Regions from separate parts of the Streptomyces odontomachicola genome, predicted to be linked through region 3. Evidence: riboswitches for the same ligand, from Rfam matches in the RefSeq annotation. Region 3 holds a riboswitch; each other region holds the start of a gene.
What was found. Region 3 has a riboswitch for glycine ahead of gcvT (glycine cleavage system aminomethyltransferase GcvT). Riboswitches for the same ligand answer to the same signal wherever they lie in the genome.

Region 1: it holds a riboswitch for glycine, as region 3 does, so the genes downstream of both, ABEE00_RS06985 (trimeric intracellular cation channel family protein) here and gcvT (glycine cleavage system aminomethyltransferase GcvT) in region 3, are expected to answer to the same signal.
Region 2: it holds a riboswitch for glycine, as region 3 does, so the genes downstream of both, gcvP (aminomethyl-transferring glycine dehydrogenase) here and gcvT (glycine cleavage system aminomethyltransferase GcvT) in region 3, are expected to answer to the same signal.

What each region holds. Positions count from the first base shown of each region.
Region 1 covers NZ_JBCFOK010000003.1:399,040-403,858, reverse strand. The annotation lists gene ABEE00_RS07005 (family 4 glycosyl hydrolase) at 1-256, shown strand, start outside; gene ABEE00_RS07000 (GNAT family N-acetyltransferase) at 266-736, shown strand; gene ABEE00_RS06995 (VOC family protein) at 831-1,259, shown strand; gene ABEE00_RS06990 (hypothetical protein) at 1,357-1,614, opposite strand; gene ABEE00_RS06985 (trimeric intracellular cation channel family protein) at 1,922-2,548, opposite strand; glycine riboswitch at 2,764-2,862, opposite strand; gene ABEE00_RS06980 (subtilase-type protease inhibitor) at 3,031-3,477, opposite strand; gene ABEE00_RS06975 (pyridoxal phosphate-dependent decarboxylase family protein) at 3,864-4,819, opposite strand, start outside.
Region 2 covers NZ_JBCFOK010000016.1:209,360-214,178, reverse strand. The annotation lists gene ABEE00_RS27460 (MerR family transcriptional regulator) at 1-270, shown strand, start outside; gene ABEE00_RS27455 (DNA polymerase IV) at 421-1,971, shown strand; gene ABEE00_RS27450 (PRC-barrel domain-containing protein) at 2,105-2,476, opposite strand; glycine riboswitch at 2,620-2,720, shown strand; gene gcvP (aminomethyl-transferring glycine dehydrogenase) at 2,906-4,819, shown strand, end outside.
Region 3 covers NZ_JBCFOK010000017.1:83,757-88,575, reverse strand. The annotation lists gene glyA (serine hydroxymethyltransferase) at 1-971, opposite strand, end outside; gene gcvH (glycine cleavage system protein GcvH) at 1,034-1,414, opposite strand; gene gcvT (glycine cleavage system aminomethyltransferase GcvT) at 1,574-2,716, opposite strand; glycine riboswitch at 2,881-2,979, opposite strand; gene ABEE00_RS27855 (AAA family ATPase) at 3,231-3,920, shown strand; gene ABEE00_RS27850 (enhanced serine sensitivity protein SseB) at 4,041-4,819, shown strand, end outside.

The sequences.
Region 1 (4,819 bases), on a different contig from region 3:
CGCGGACGCCGTGGTCGAGGTCCCCTGCCTGGTCGACGGCAACGGCGCGCGCCCGCTGGCCACCGGGCCCGTGGCCGCCGACCAGCTCGGCCTGATGCTCACGCTCAAGGCGGTCGAGCGGGCCACGCTGGAGGCCGCTTCGACCGGTTCGCGGGAGGCCGCCGTACGCGCGCTCGCCCTGCACCCGCTCACCGGCTCGGTGCGCACCGCCTCCCGCATTCTGGACGCCTCGGGGTGGAGCGGCCGCGCTGTTTAGGGTGGCGGCATGATCCGTACAGCCGTACCGACCGACGTTCCCGCTCTGCACGCGATGATCCGCGAGCTCGCCGAGTACGAGAAGGCGCCGGAGGAGGCCAGGGCCACCGAGGAGCAGTTGCGCGAGGCGCTGTTCGGCCCGCGCCCGGCGGCGTACGCGCACATCGCGGAGGACGCGGAGGGGCACGCGGCGGGATTCGCGCTGTGGTTCCTGAACTTCTCGACCTGGCGCGGTGTGCACGGCATCTACCTGGAGGACCTGTACGTGCGGCCCGAGCACCGCGGCGGCGGGCTCGGCAAGGCCCTGCTCCGCGAGCTGGCCCGCATCTGCGCCGAGAACGGCTACGAGCGCCTGGAGTGGTCGGTCCTCGACTGGAACACCCCCTCCATCGCCTTCTACGAGTCCCTCGGCGCACGCCCCCAGGCCGGGTGGACGGTCTACCGCCTGACCGACGAGCCGCTGCGCGCGCTGGGGTCGTAGGGGCAGCCGCGCGCGCTGGTCCGTGACAACCGTCGCGCGCACCGGGTTCGCGGGAACGGGCCGCCCGGGGCCTCCGCCGCCCTAGGCTCGGCCGATGGACTGGAGCCTCGAAGTGGTGGCCGTTCCCGTGTCGGACGTGGACGCGGCCCGGGATTTCTACGCGCGGCGGCTGGGCTTCCGTGTCGACCACGACACCGGGGGCGAAGGAACGGGGGCCGTGCGCAGCGTGCGGCTCACCCCGCCGGGCTCGGCCTGCGCGATCGTGATCGGCGACGGGCTCTCGCCGCTGGAGCCCGGCGCGCTCAGCGGCCTCAGGCTCGTGGTGGAGGACCTGCGCGCCGCCCGCGCCCTGCTCCTCGAACACGGCGTCCCCGTCAGCGACTTCGAGCTGGCCGGCCCGGAGGGACTGCGCCCCGCGCGCGGCGACGAGAGCCATGCCGAGCTCGAGACCGTGGGCTTCCTGCACTTCGCCGACCCGGACGGCAACGTCTGGGCGGTGCAGCAGATCAGCACGGGGAGCTGAGCGGACGCTGTACGGGTCCCAAGCCCGGGCCCCGGGCCCCAGCTAGGGCCCCGTACCTCGGTGCCCCCGTGCGCGGCATCAGCCGTCGTGCGCGGCCTCAGCCGTGGCCGAGGGAGAAGATCAGGCCGAAGACGGCGAGCAGCACGCCTACCGCGGCGCCGCCGGTGCCCGGCCTGGTCCTGCGGACCAGGCAGCCGACGAGGATGCTCAGCAGGATGCCCCAGGCCACCGCGTACAGGCTCCAGCCGACGCCGTCAGCGACCCTGGGCAGCTTGAAGGAGATCCAGGCGGCGATGACGAGCGTGGCGGGAATCCCGTACAGGTTGTCGAGCGCCTTCTGGGCCCGGGTGTTCACCTGGTTCCCCCTGTGCGGAAGTCGTGCGTCGCGGTGCGCGCCTGCGGTCGGTCGTGGCGTACGCGCGCGCCGGGTGCGTGCGCGTACGGGCCCCGCCTGGTCGTGGCGGGCGTCCAGACCCTAGGCAGAGCACACCGGACGCGGCCAGCCAGGGCCTCGGCCTGTGAACTTCTTCACCGAGTTGATCACGCGGCGATCACGTTCGGGACAAGGCTTCGGGACGACGGCAACCGGAGCGGCAACCGCTGTGGGGCACACGGCTGTTGGGTCCCGCGCCCGCCTCCGCGCCGACGGGGCGTGCGCGTGCTCACGCCCCGGCGCTGCGCCAGGCCGGGCTCAGGGTGGGCAGCCGCAGGCCGTAGCGGATCGCGCAGAGCCGCAGCAGGAAGACCACTCCGGCCGAGGCGATGGTGGTGGGCGTGTCCGGGACGCCGAGCAGGTTCATGCACAGGAAGCAGAGCGCGCCGACGGCCGCGGCGGTCGCGTAGAAGTCCTCGCGGAGCAGCAGCGGCGGGCTCTCCCCGCACAGCAGGTCGCGCACGATCTCGCCGGTGACGCCGGTGAGCACCGCCAGGATGACCACGGCGGGCGGGGTGACCCCGGCCTCCAGCGCGGCCCGCGCGCCGATGACGGTCACGACCGAGAGGCCGAGCGCGTCCACCAGCAGCAGGGTGCGGTGCGGGAAGGAGCGGCGGTGCGCGAGGTAGAGGCCGGTGAGGACGGCGACGCCCGCGATCACCGCGAGCAGCACCCAGTCGTGGGTCCAGTAGAGGGGGCGGCGGTCCAGCAGCACGTCACGCAGCGTGCCCCCGGATATCGCGGCGGCGAAGCCGAGGACGAGGCCGCCGAAGGGGTCCATCCGCGCCTCGTGCGCGGCCAGCACGCCGCTGGCGGCGAACGCGGCGATGCCGATCAGGTAGAGGACATGCAGCACCAAGGCGGGGCTCCGGATTCTCGCGGGAACGGAAGCCGGGCATGCGGCGGCGACGCTCGGGGCGTTGCGGCATGCGCGGCGCGGTCGTTTCCCGCTCTGTCATGGAGCCTGAGAGTTTCACCGCCGCACCGTGCGCGTTCTCGCTGCGCGTGCGCGTGCTCGGCGGTTTGCCCCGTGGGCGCGGCATCGTCGTCGGTGCCGCTTTTCAGAGTCGCCTCGTCCGTACGGTAACCGGCCTGAGAGATTCCGGGAGTGTTGCTCCTTCGGCACCACGCGGCACTGGGCGCCCGCCGTGGTTCTCCCGCACGGGGTCATCGGCCTGTCTTCACTTGTCAGCCGATAAGGCTAACACGCGCCTCACCGGCACCATTCCGCACGGACGCCCCCGGTACCGGCGGCCGTCCGGTCCGGGGGCGTGCTCTGCTCACGGCGCTCAGCGAGCGGGGCTCAGCGCCGGTCGTTCAGCGCTCGGTGCTCGGCGCTCAGAAGGCGAAGACAGAGGACGTCTGCTTCTCCATCTCGCAGGTGTTGCCGAAGGTCTTGGTGTAGTGCACCAGACGCCCGTCCCAGGTGCCTTGGACGGTGACGGTCACCGGGCGCCAGTCGGTGGTGCAGGCCGTGCTCGGCTCGCCGACGGCGGCGGGCAGCGCCGCGGGGTCGCCCCCGGCCTTGTTCAGCGCGGAGCACGCGTCGGCCGCCACGGGGTGGTCGCCGCCGACGGGCAGACAGCGCAGCATCACGGCGCGCTCGACGGGGGCGTCGGCGCCCTGGCTCTTGGTGAGGACGAGCACCGACGGGGCGTACAGGCTCTTGGCCGAGGGGGCAGCAGAGCCGGCGGGCGGCGTCGCGGCGGTCGCGGCGGGAGCCAGCCCGATGGCCAGGCAGGCCGCGGCGGCCGTCCCCAGAACCAGGCTCTTGATGCGTAACACGGCAACTCCTCGGGTTGGAGGTTTCGGTTGACGCCCCAGAGCCTGCTGTGCCGACGTCCGGATTACACAATCGGCACATCGGATTGCGGACAGTATCGGAGGCCGCACTATGGCCAGTTGCCGCCTTCCGTCCCAGGAAACCCACCCCGCGCACACTCCGCCCCCTCGCCCCCGTACGGCCGTTGTGACTGCTGGGAGCGGAGGGGGATTCCGGAGCCAATCGGACGCTCCAGGCATCTACGACACGCTTTGCGAAGCAAGCGATGCAACCTGGCCATGCATGGTCAACTGAATTGCAGGGCCCAACCTCCAAAGTCATACGGTTGTTGTTCCTTTGATTACCTGACAAGTGCCGTCGGGGTCCAGGGGTGTGCAGCGGTGAGTCTTCAGAGCGCCAGGGCCGTGCGGGCCAACCCCTCGGCCCGCACGTGGAGTTCCTCCACCCACTCCTCGTGCTCGGGCTTCATCAGCACGCTGCGCAGGATGCGCCCGCCCTCCGCGTCCGCCTCGACGCGGTGCCCCCGTACGGCCAGGGCCTCGGGCGTCACCCCGTACGTGGCGAGGAAGACGGACTCCGCCGGCGGCGCCGACATCCCCGCCTCCATCACCGCGGCCGAGACGCGGTCGGCCTCGGAGAGCCGTGCCGTACGCGGGAGGAAGGCGACGATGTCCAGCTCGGGCCGCTGATAGGGCGTCAGCACCTCGGAGCGCTCCAGCAGTTCGGCCCACCGCAGCGCGGCGCGCCGCCCGGGGCGCAGCACCGCGCCGAGCCCGTCGGCGGTGAGCGGCAGCAGCCGCAGGGTGAGCCAGAGCGCGGCGGCGGCCGCTCCGGCGCGGGAGCACTCCAGGGAGATCTCGCCGAGGTGCAGTTCCTCGGAGGTGAAGTACGTGTAGGGCGAGTCGTGCTGGTAGAAGCGGCCCACCGAGGGGTCGGCGAACAGCACGGCGCCGCACCCGTAGGGCTGGAGCCCGTGCTTGTGCGGGTCGACCACGACGGAGTCGCAGGCGGCGATCGCCCGGTAGGGCGCGGCCGCGACGCCGTCCGCCGTGTCGTCGGCGATGAGCGTGAAGAAGCCGCCGTAGGCGGCGTCCACGTGCAGCCGCACGCCGTAGCGCTCGCGCAGTTCCAGCGCCTCGTGTACGGGGTCGAGCGCGCCGAGCCCGGTGGTGCCCGCGGTGAGCACCACGGTGCCGATCCGCCCCGTACGCAGCAGCTCTTCCAGGGCGTCGAGGTCCATGCGGCCCGCGGCGTCCACCGCCACCGCGTGCCCCTGCACGCCCAGCAGACGGCACATTCTCCCGTGGGTGTAGTGCGCGTCGGCACTGTAGGCGACGCCCTTGT
Region 2 (4,819 bases), on a different contig from region 3:
CAGCACCTGCGCTCCCGCGGGATGTCGGACCTGGCGCAGATGACGCTGATGAGCGACGGGGCCACGGTGTACGAGTGCTCCTCGCCGGACGAGGTCGTGGATCTGCTCCAGGGGGGCCAGGGCGTCTTCGGTATCGCCGTGGGCGTGGTGTGGAAGGACGTCGAGGGCGCGCTCTCGCACCTGCACGCCGAGTCCGTCGACACCGGCGAGACGATCGTGCGCGACCACCCCGAGGACGAGCTGGCGAAGCGGCGCAACCGCGCGGGCTGACCGGGCGGGCTGACTGGCGCCTGCCTGCCGGAACCGCCGGCCGGGACCGCCTGCCGAATCCACCGGCCGAGTCCGCCGACCGGGCCAGGTGACCGGGCCTGACGGGGTGCGCGGGGCCGATTGTCAGTGCCGTGGGGCACCATCGGTTGCGTGAGATCCGCACCGACGATTCTGCATCTGGACATGGATGCGTTCTTCGCCGCCGTAGAGCAGGCGGCGAAGCCGAGTCTGCGCGGAAAGCCCGTGATCGTGGGCGGGTTGGGGCCGCGCGGGGTGGTCTCCACCGCTTCGTATGAGGCGCGGGTGTTCGGCGCGCGGTCCGCTATGCCGATGGCGCAGGCGCGGCGGCTGTGCCCCAACGCGGCGTATCTGACCCCCAGATTCGGGCTCTACCGCGAGGTGAGCGACGCGGTGATGGAGCTGCTGCGCGAGCTGTCCCCGCTGGTCGAACCGCTCAGTCTGGACGAGGCGTTCGTGGATCTGGCGGCCGGCGGCGCGGTCGCCGAGGACGCCTCGCCCGAGGAGGTCGAGGCCGTGGCGGGGCGGCTGCGGCGGGACATACGGGAGACCACCGGGCTCAGCGCCTCGGTGGGGCTGGCGGCCTCCAAGATGCTCGCCAAGATCGGTTCGGAGCAGGCGAAGCCGGACGGCCTGGTGCTCATCTCGCCCGGCTCCGAGCGGGAGTTGCTCGCGCCGATGCCGGTGCGCACGCTGCCCGGGGTGGGCCCGGCTACCGCCGAGACGCTGCGCAGATCGGGGATCACCACGGTCGGGGAGACCGCCGAGGCGGGCGAGGCGGAGCTGCTGCGGCTGCTGGGCAAGGCGCACGGCACCGCGCTGTACGGCATGGCGCTCGGGCTCGACGACCGCCCCGTGGTGGCCGAGCGGGACGCCAAGTCGATCTCGGTGGAGGACACCTTCGACGTGGACCTCACCGACCGTACGCAGGTGCAGGCCGAGGTCGCGCGGCTCGCCGAGCGGTGCGTGAAGCGGCTGCGCGAGGCGGGGCGCTCCGGGCGCACCGTGGTGATCAAGGTGCGGAGCTACGACTTCTCCACCCTGACCCGCTCCGAGACGCTGCGCGGCCCCACGGACGCGCCCGGCGTGGTGCGGGAGGCGGCGGCGCGGCTGATCGACGGCGTGGACACCACGGCGGGGGTGCGGCTGCTGGGGGTCGCGGTGAGCGGTCTCGCGGACTTCACGCAGGAGGACCTGTTCGCGCAGGCGGCGGAGGCGGCCGAGGCAGCCGAGGGTGAGGAGGCCGCGCGAGCCGCACAAGCCGCACAAGCCGCGCAAGCCGCACAGGCAGCGCAGGCTGCCCAGGCCGCGCAGACCACAGAAGGCGCAGCGGGCGCTGAGGAGGCGCGCGAGGCCGGGGGCGACGAAGAGCCGGAGCAGGGCGCGGAGGGCGCTGAGAGCGGCGAGGAGAGCTCAGAGGAGGGCTCGGGGGAGGGCGGTCGGGAGCCGGAGGTGCGGCGGCGGTGGCTGCCGGGCCTGGACGTGCGGCATGCCGAGCACGGTCACGGCTGGGTGCAGGGCAGCGGCGTCGGGCGGGTCACGGTGCGCTTCGAGCGGCCGGGGGATCCGCCGGGGCGGGTGCGGACCTTCGCGGTGGACGATCCGGCGCTGAGGCCCGCCGAGCCGCTGCCCCTGGCGCCCATGGACGCGCGTGGGCAGCCGTCCGCCGACTCGGCCGCGTAAGGGCATCGATTACGGAGGGGGGCGAATGGTGACGTTGTGCGACCAATCGGTGCCGCCGCGGGGTCCGAGGCGGCCCCGGGCGGCTGGAGCGGGCGGAGTGGACGGCGCGGGCGCGGGGCCGCTGCCGGCGGGGTCAGCTCTCGGAGCCTGCTATGCGGCCGAAGTCGCGGTCGGCGGGCGCGGGGGCCGCGGCCGGGAGGTCGAGGCCGTAGTGGCGGTAGAGCTGGAGCTCCTGCTCGGGGGAGAGGTGCCGCCCCACGCCGAAGTCGGGCGCGTCCTTGATCAGCGCCCGCTCGAAGGGGATGCGCAGGGCCTCGTCCACCACCTCGCTGGGCTCCAGCGGCACGAAGGCGTCCCGGCTGAAGAGGCCGGTGCGGACGGCGGCCCACTCAGGGGCTCCCGTGGCGTCGTCGAGATACACCTCGTCCACGGTGCCGATCTTCGTGCCGTGGGTGTCGAACGCCTTGCGGCCGATCAGGCTCCGCGGATCGATGTCGGTCTGCACGGTCCCTCCAAAAAGGTCGCAACAGCACCAAGGAGTTCCCCTGGGGCGGTAGTACAACGAAACGGCAATTTTCGGTCGTTGGCCACTCGAGCGCACAGCCGGTTTCATCGGGTTACCGCGCTGGTAGGCTCAGAAACGGCTGTCGACCCCACGCGGGAGAGTCCTCCGGTGGCACAAGTGCCGGGGGCGCCGAAGGAGCAACTCCTCCCCGGAATCTCTCAGGCTCATGTACCGCGTGGACGAGGCCACTCTGGAAAGCAGGGCGGGCCCGGACGAGCGCCGAAGCCCCTCCTCGCCGACGGTGTAAGCCGGTCCGGGCAACCGGACGGGCCGGTGAATCTCTCAGGTGGAGATGACAGAGGGGGAGGTCGTCCGGGCACCCGTATGTGGTGCCCCTCGTAGGTCGCAGAGACCAGGAGGCCTCCGCAGATGACTGCCAACCGCATCCCCCTCTCCGCTCTGGAGCGGGACACCCCCTTCGAGGCCCGGCACATCGGGCCCGATGCCGGGGCGCAGGCGAAGATGCTCGCCCAGGTCGGCTACGGCTCGCTGGACGAACTCACCGCAGCCGCCGTGCCGGACGTGATCAAGAGCGCGGGCGCGCTGCAGCTTCCCGAGGCCCGCAGCGAGGCCGACGTCCTCGCCGAGCTGCGGGAGCTCGCGGACCGCAACCAGGTGCTCCAGCCCATGATCGGCCTCGGCTACTACGGCACCCACACCCCGCCCGTGGTGCTCCGCAACGTGATGGAGAACCCGGCCTGGTACACCGCCTACACCCCGTACCAGCCGGAGATCTCGCAGGGCCGCCTCGAGGCGCTGCTCAACTTCCAGACCGTGGTGGCCGATCTGACCGGGCTGCCCACCTCCAACTCCTCGCTGCTGGACGAACCGACGGCGGCCGCCGAGGCGATGGCGCTCTCGCGGCGCGTGGGCAAGGTCAAGCAGGGCGTGTTCGTGGTGGACGAGGACTGCCTGCCGCAGACGATCGAGGTGATCCGCACCCGCGCCGAGCCCACCGGCGTGGAGGTCGTGGTCACCCCGCTCGGCGACGGGATCCCCCAGGAGATCGCCGAGCGCGGCGTGTTCGGCGTGCTGCTGCAGTACCCGGGCGCCTCCGGCGCGGTGCGCGACCACCGTGCCGTGATCGAGCAGGCCCACGAGCTCGGCGCGATCGTCACCGTGGCCGCCGACCTGCTCGCGCTCACCCTGATCACCTCGCCCGGCGAGCTGGGCGCGGACATCGCGGTCGGCTCCAGCCAGCGCTTCGGCGTGCCGATGGGCTTCGGCGGGCCGCACGCCGGATACATGGCGGTGCACGACAAGTTCGCGCGCAGCCTCCCGGGCCGCCTCGTCGGCGTGTCCAAGGACGAGGACGGCGCTCCGGCGTACCGGCTCGCGCTCCAGACCCGTGAGCAGCACATCCGCCGCGAGAAGGCCACCAGCAACATCTGCACCGCGCAGGTGCTGCTCGCCGTGATGGCCGGGATGTACGCGGTCTACCACGGCCCCGAGGGCCTGGCCGCGATAGCTCGCCGCACCCACCGTTACGCGGCGGTGCTGGCCGCCGGGCTGCGCGCGGGCGGCGTCGAGGTCGTGCACGGCGACTTCTTCGACACCGTGACCGCGCGGGTGCCGGGACGGGCCGCCGAGGTCGTGGAGCGGGCCCGCGAGGCCGGGGTGAATCTGCGTCACACGGACGCCGACCACGTGGGCATCGCCTGCGACGAGACCACGGGGCGCGACCAACTCAGCGCCGTGTGGTACGCGTTCGGCGTCGAGGGCGACGTGGCGGCGCTGGACGAGGCCACGCGGGACGCGCTGCCCGGCGGGCTGCTGCGCCAGGACGAGTACCTCACCCACCCGGTCTTCCACGAGCACCGCTCGGAGACCGCGCTGCTGCGCTACCTGCGCCGTCTCGCCGACCGCGACTACGCGCTGGACCGCGGCATGATCCCGCTCGGCTCCTGCACCATGAAGCTGAACGGCACCACCGAGATGGAGGCCGTGACCTGGCCCGAGTTCGGCGCGCTGCACCCCTTCGCGCCGGTCGGCCAGGCCGCCGGGTACCGGAAGCTGATCGGCGAGCTGGAGGACAGGCTCGCCGAGATCACCGGGTACGACGCCGTGTCGCTGCAGCCCAACGCCGGGTCCCAGGGCGAGCTCGCCGGGCTGCTCGCGGTGCGCGCGTACCACCGGGCGAACGGCGACGAGCAGCGCACCGTCTGCCTCATCCCCTCCTCCGCGCACGGCACCAACGCGGCCAGCGCGGTCATGGCGGGCATGAAGGTCGTCGTGGTCAAGACCGGTGAGAACGGCGACGTCGACACCGAGGACCTGCACGCC
Region 3 (4,819 bases):
ACCAGGACGAGGTGGACGTCGGTGCCGCCGGAGAGGACGTTGACACCCGCGCCGACGGTGTCCTCCTTGAGCAGCCGCTCGGCGAGGATCTTCGCGCCCTCGACCGTGCGCTGCTGGCGGTCCTTGAACTCCTCGGTCGCCGCGATCTTGAACGCGACGGCCTTGGCCGCGATCACGTGCTCCAGCGGGCCGCCCTGCTGACCGGGGAAGACCGCGGAGTTGATCTTCTTCGCGTACTCCTTCTTGGAGAGGATCACGCCGCCGCGCGGGCCGCCGAGGGTCTTGTGCGTGGTGGTGGTCACCACGTCCGCGTACGGCACCGGCGAGGGGTGCAGGCCCGCGGCCACGAGACCCGCGAAGTGCGCCATGTCGACCATGAGCAGCGCGCCGACCTCGTCGGCGATGCGGCGGAAGGCGGCGAAGTCGAGCTGGCGCGGGTACGCGGACCAGCCGGCGACGATCATCTGCGGGCGGTGCTCCTTGGCCAGCCGCTCGACCTCGTCCATGTCGACCTGGCTGGTCTGCTCGTCGACCTTGTAGGCGACGACGTTGTAGAGCTTGCCGGAGAAGTTGATCTTCATGCCGTGCGTCAGGTGACCGCCGTGGGCCAGGTCCAGGCCCATGATCGTGTCGCCCGGCTTGAGCAGCGCGAACATCGCGGCCGCGTTGGCCTGCGCGCCGGAGTGCGGCTGCACGTTGGCGGCCTCGGCGCCGAACAGGGCCTTGATGCGGTCGCGCGCGATGTCCTCGACGACGTCGACGTACTCACAGCCGCCGTAGTAGCGGCGGCCGGGGTAGCCCTCGGCGTACTTGTTGGTGAGAACCGAGCCCTGGGCCTCCATCGAGGCCACCGGGGCGAAGTTCTCCGAGGCGATCATTTCCAGGGTGGACTGCTGGCGGTCGAGCTCGGAGTCGACTGCGGCGGCGACGTCCGGGTCCACCTCGTGGAGAGAGCTGTTCAGAAGCGACATGGATCCATCCCTCAGGAGCGGGCGTTGGGTCATGAAGGGCTGAGGCCCGTGAGCGGCGGTGCTCAGGCCCCCGCGGCGAAGGCGGTGTACTCGTCGGCGGACAGCAGGTCGTCCGGCTCCTCGGTCACCTTCACCTTGAACAGCCAGCCGCCCTCGAAGGGGGCGGAGTTCACCAGCGCCGGGTCGTCCACCACGTCCTGGTTGATCTCGGTGACCTCGCCGGAGACCGGCGCGTAGAGGTCGCTCACCGACTTGGTGGACTCCAGCTCGCCGCAGGGCTCGCCCGCGGTGATCGAGTCGCCTACCTCAGGGAGCTGTACGAAGACCACGTCGCCGAGCGCGTCGGCCGCGTGCGAGGTGATGCCGACCGTCGAGACGCCGTCCTCGGCGTCGGTCAGCCACTCGTGCTCCTTGCTGTAGCGAAGCTGCTGGGGGTTGCTCATGGTGCGATTCTCCTGGATGAGAGGTGTGCGGAGGAAAACGGTCCCGGAAGGTGGGACGAGACCCACAGTCCGTGCCCTGGAGGTTTAGCGTTCCGGGTGCTCCGGCGGGCCCTTTTCGTACGGATATGGCGCGTGCTCTGCGCCGTCGCTCGGGAGAGCTCAGCGCTGCCGCTTGTAGAAGGGGAGCGCGACCACTTCGTACGGCTCGTGCTTGCCCCGGATGTCCACCGCGACACCCTCGGTGCCGGGCTCGGAGCGGGCGGCGTCCACATACGCCATCGCGATCGGCTTGCCCAGGGTGGGGGAGGGCGCGCCGGAGGTGACCTCGCCGATGACCGTACCGTCGGCGGCCGAGACCACCGGATATCCGGCGCGCGGCACCCTGCGGCCCTCGGCGATCAGGCCGACGAGCTTGCGCGGCGGGGCCTTCTCGGCGCGCTCCTTGGCGGCCTCGAGGGGCTCGCGGCCCACGAAGCGGCCGCCGTTGGTCTCCTTCTCGAACTTCACGATGCGGCCGAGGCCCGCGTCGAAGGGGGTGCTCGCGGTGGAGAGCTCGTGCCCGTACAGCGGCATGCCGGCCTCGAGGCGGAGGGTGTCGCGGCAGCTCAGCCCGCAGGGGACGAGGCCCGCGTCCTGGCCCGCCTCGGTCAGCGCCTCCCACACGGCGACCGCGTCGGCGGGGTCGGTGAACAGCTCGAAGCCGTCCTCGCCGGTGTACCCGGTGCGGGCGATCAGCGCCTGCTTGCCCGCGACGGTGCCGGGCAGGCCCGCGTAGTACTTCAGGCCCTCCAGGTCGGCGTCGGTGAGCCGGGCGAGGATGCCGGCTGCCTCCGGGCCCTGGACCGCGAGCAGCGCGTACGCGTCGCGGTCGTCGCGGACCTCGGCCTCCTTGAAGCCGTCCGAGCGCGCGGTGAGCGCGTCCAGCACGACCTGGGCGTTCGCGGCGTTGGCGACGACCATGTAGGTCTGCTCGCCGGTGCGGTAGACGATCAGGTCGTCGAGGATGCCGCCGTTCTCGTCGCAGATCATGGTGTAGCGGGCGCGGCCGACGGCGAGCTTGGTGAGGTTGCCCACCAGCGCGTAGTCCAGCAGCTCGGCGGCCTGCGGCCCGGAGACGGTGATCTCGCCCATGTGCGAGAGGTCGAAGAGTCCTGCCCGGGTGCGCACGGCGTTGTGCTCGTCGCGCTCGCTGGCGTACCGCAGCGGCATGTCCCAGCCGGCGAAGTCGGTCATCGTCGCGCCGAGCGCGCGGTGCGTGGCATCCAGCGCGGTCTTGCGCGGGGAGGGCGGTGTGTCGGTCACGGTTCAGGCTCCCGGTGTGTGGGGACGCGGTTGTCCTCCCCATCTGTCATCGGAACCTGAGAGGTTCGCCGCCATCCCCGCTGCGCGGGGCCCGGCTTGCACCTTGGGTGGAGCCTCCGACGGCCCGGGTGTCCGGGGGCGGCGGCCCGCTTTTCAGATCTGCCTCACCCTGCGCGGTATCGGGGCCTGAGAGATTCAAGGGAGGAACTTGCTCCTTCGGCGCCCCGTCGGTGTGCGGACGGGGACTCTCCCGCGCGGGCTCAAGCGGCCGGTATGGAGTTGGCCCGCACATCATGGCATGGGCCTCCACCCCGGGTCCCCCCGGCCGAGCAGCTTTTTTCCGCCGCCTTGTGGCCGAGTACGGGCAGCGCACGGACTTTCCGGGGGCGGCGGCGCCCCGCCGGGGCCGGAGGGCCGGAGTCCGCTCGCCTTGAACCGCATTACCGATCCTTGACACTCTCGGGGAAAGCCGCGGCGAGCGGCCGGATGCGGGGAGGGCGATCGGGTGGGCAGCCTGCGCAGTGCGTACGCCGCGGTGAGCGCGACGGTGACCGGGAGCGGCACGGAGGGCGGGCCCGAGCCCGCCGTGCCCGCGCCGCGCGCCGCGCCCGCGGCACCCTTCCCCGCGGCGGAGCGCCGCGACCTGCGGGGCACGGCCCCGGACGGCGTGCTGCGCTTCGCGGCCGGCGACCGGCTGGTCGTCTCAGGGCTGCCGGGCAGCGGCAAGTCCACGCTGATGCGGCGCACCCTCGCGCTCGGCGACGCGGTGCGGCGCATCGACTCCCAGGACATGCGCGAGCGTTGGGAGCACCGGATGCCCGACTGGCTCCCGTACGGGATGTACCGACCCTTTGTCCGGCTGGCCCATTTCGCCGGGCTCCGCGGTGCGTTGGCCTCCGGCGCGAGCGTGGTGGTGCACGACTGCGGGACCCAGAGCTGGGTGCGCCGCTGGGTCGCGCGGGACGCCAGGCGCCGCGGGCGCGGCATGCACCTGGTGCTGCTCGACGTGCCGCCCGGCACCGCGCTGGAGGGCCAGGCGGCGCGCGGCCGGGGCGTCTCCGGGTACGCCTTCGTACGGCACAGGCGGGCGGTCGCGCGGCTGATCGGGCTCGCGGAGTCGGGGCGTGCGCCGCGGGGCTGCTCCTCCGTCGTCCTGCTGGACCGCGCGGCAGCGGGCTCCCTGACGGGGATCGCCTTCGAGTAGCGGGACCGCCCCCCCCGGGGGGACCGCCGTCGGCCGGTGCGGGGGTACGCCGGGAGAGAGCCCGATGGGGAACAGCGGCGGCGGGAACACCCGCTCGGGAACCCCGGATAGGGTGATCGCATGAGCATGCTGCAGGACTTCGGGCCCGGCCACGGCGGAGGGTGGCCGGGCAACGAGCTGGAGGAGGCGCTGGCCGCCTCGCTGAACGTCCCCAACGCGGGCGCCAGGCTGCTGGAGGTGCTGGGGCGCAGCAGCGTGTGGGTGCCGCTGCCGGAGGGCGGCGGCCCGCAGAGCCGCGACCTCGACCTGCCGACCATCCAGCTCGGCGGCGCTCCGTACACGCCGGTCTTCAGCTCCGAGCAGCAGTTCCTCCAAGTCGTCGGCTCCCACATGTCGTTCGCGATCGCACCGGCGCGGGAGTTCGCGCGCGGCCTGCCCCCGCAGGTCGGCATCGCGGTGAACCCGGAGGGCACGGTCGGCGTGCCGCTGCCCCCCGAGGCCGTCGCCGAGCTGTGCAAGAACAACCCCAACGAGCAGGCCGCCTGGGGCGTGGCGCGGGGGGCGCGGGTGCGGCTCTTCGAGCCGGACTGGCAGGAGGAGCCGGTCGACTTCCTGGCGGCTGCCGCGGGCGAGTTCGCGGTGCTCGGTCCCGTACGGACCGCGCGGCGCGCGCTCGCGAGCAGCGAGGGCGACCCTCCGGCGCTGTTCGTCGGCGTCGAACTCGACCTGCTGGACCCCGAGGCGCGGCAGGCTGCGCACGACGCGCTGGGCCGCGCGCTGGGCAGGGAGTCCGTCAAGTGGCCCGTGCAGCTCGTGTTCCTGGACGCGGCGCAGACCGATCCGGTGGCCGACTGGATGCGGCACTGCGTGCGGCCCTTCTACGCCCGCGAAGAGGGCTG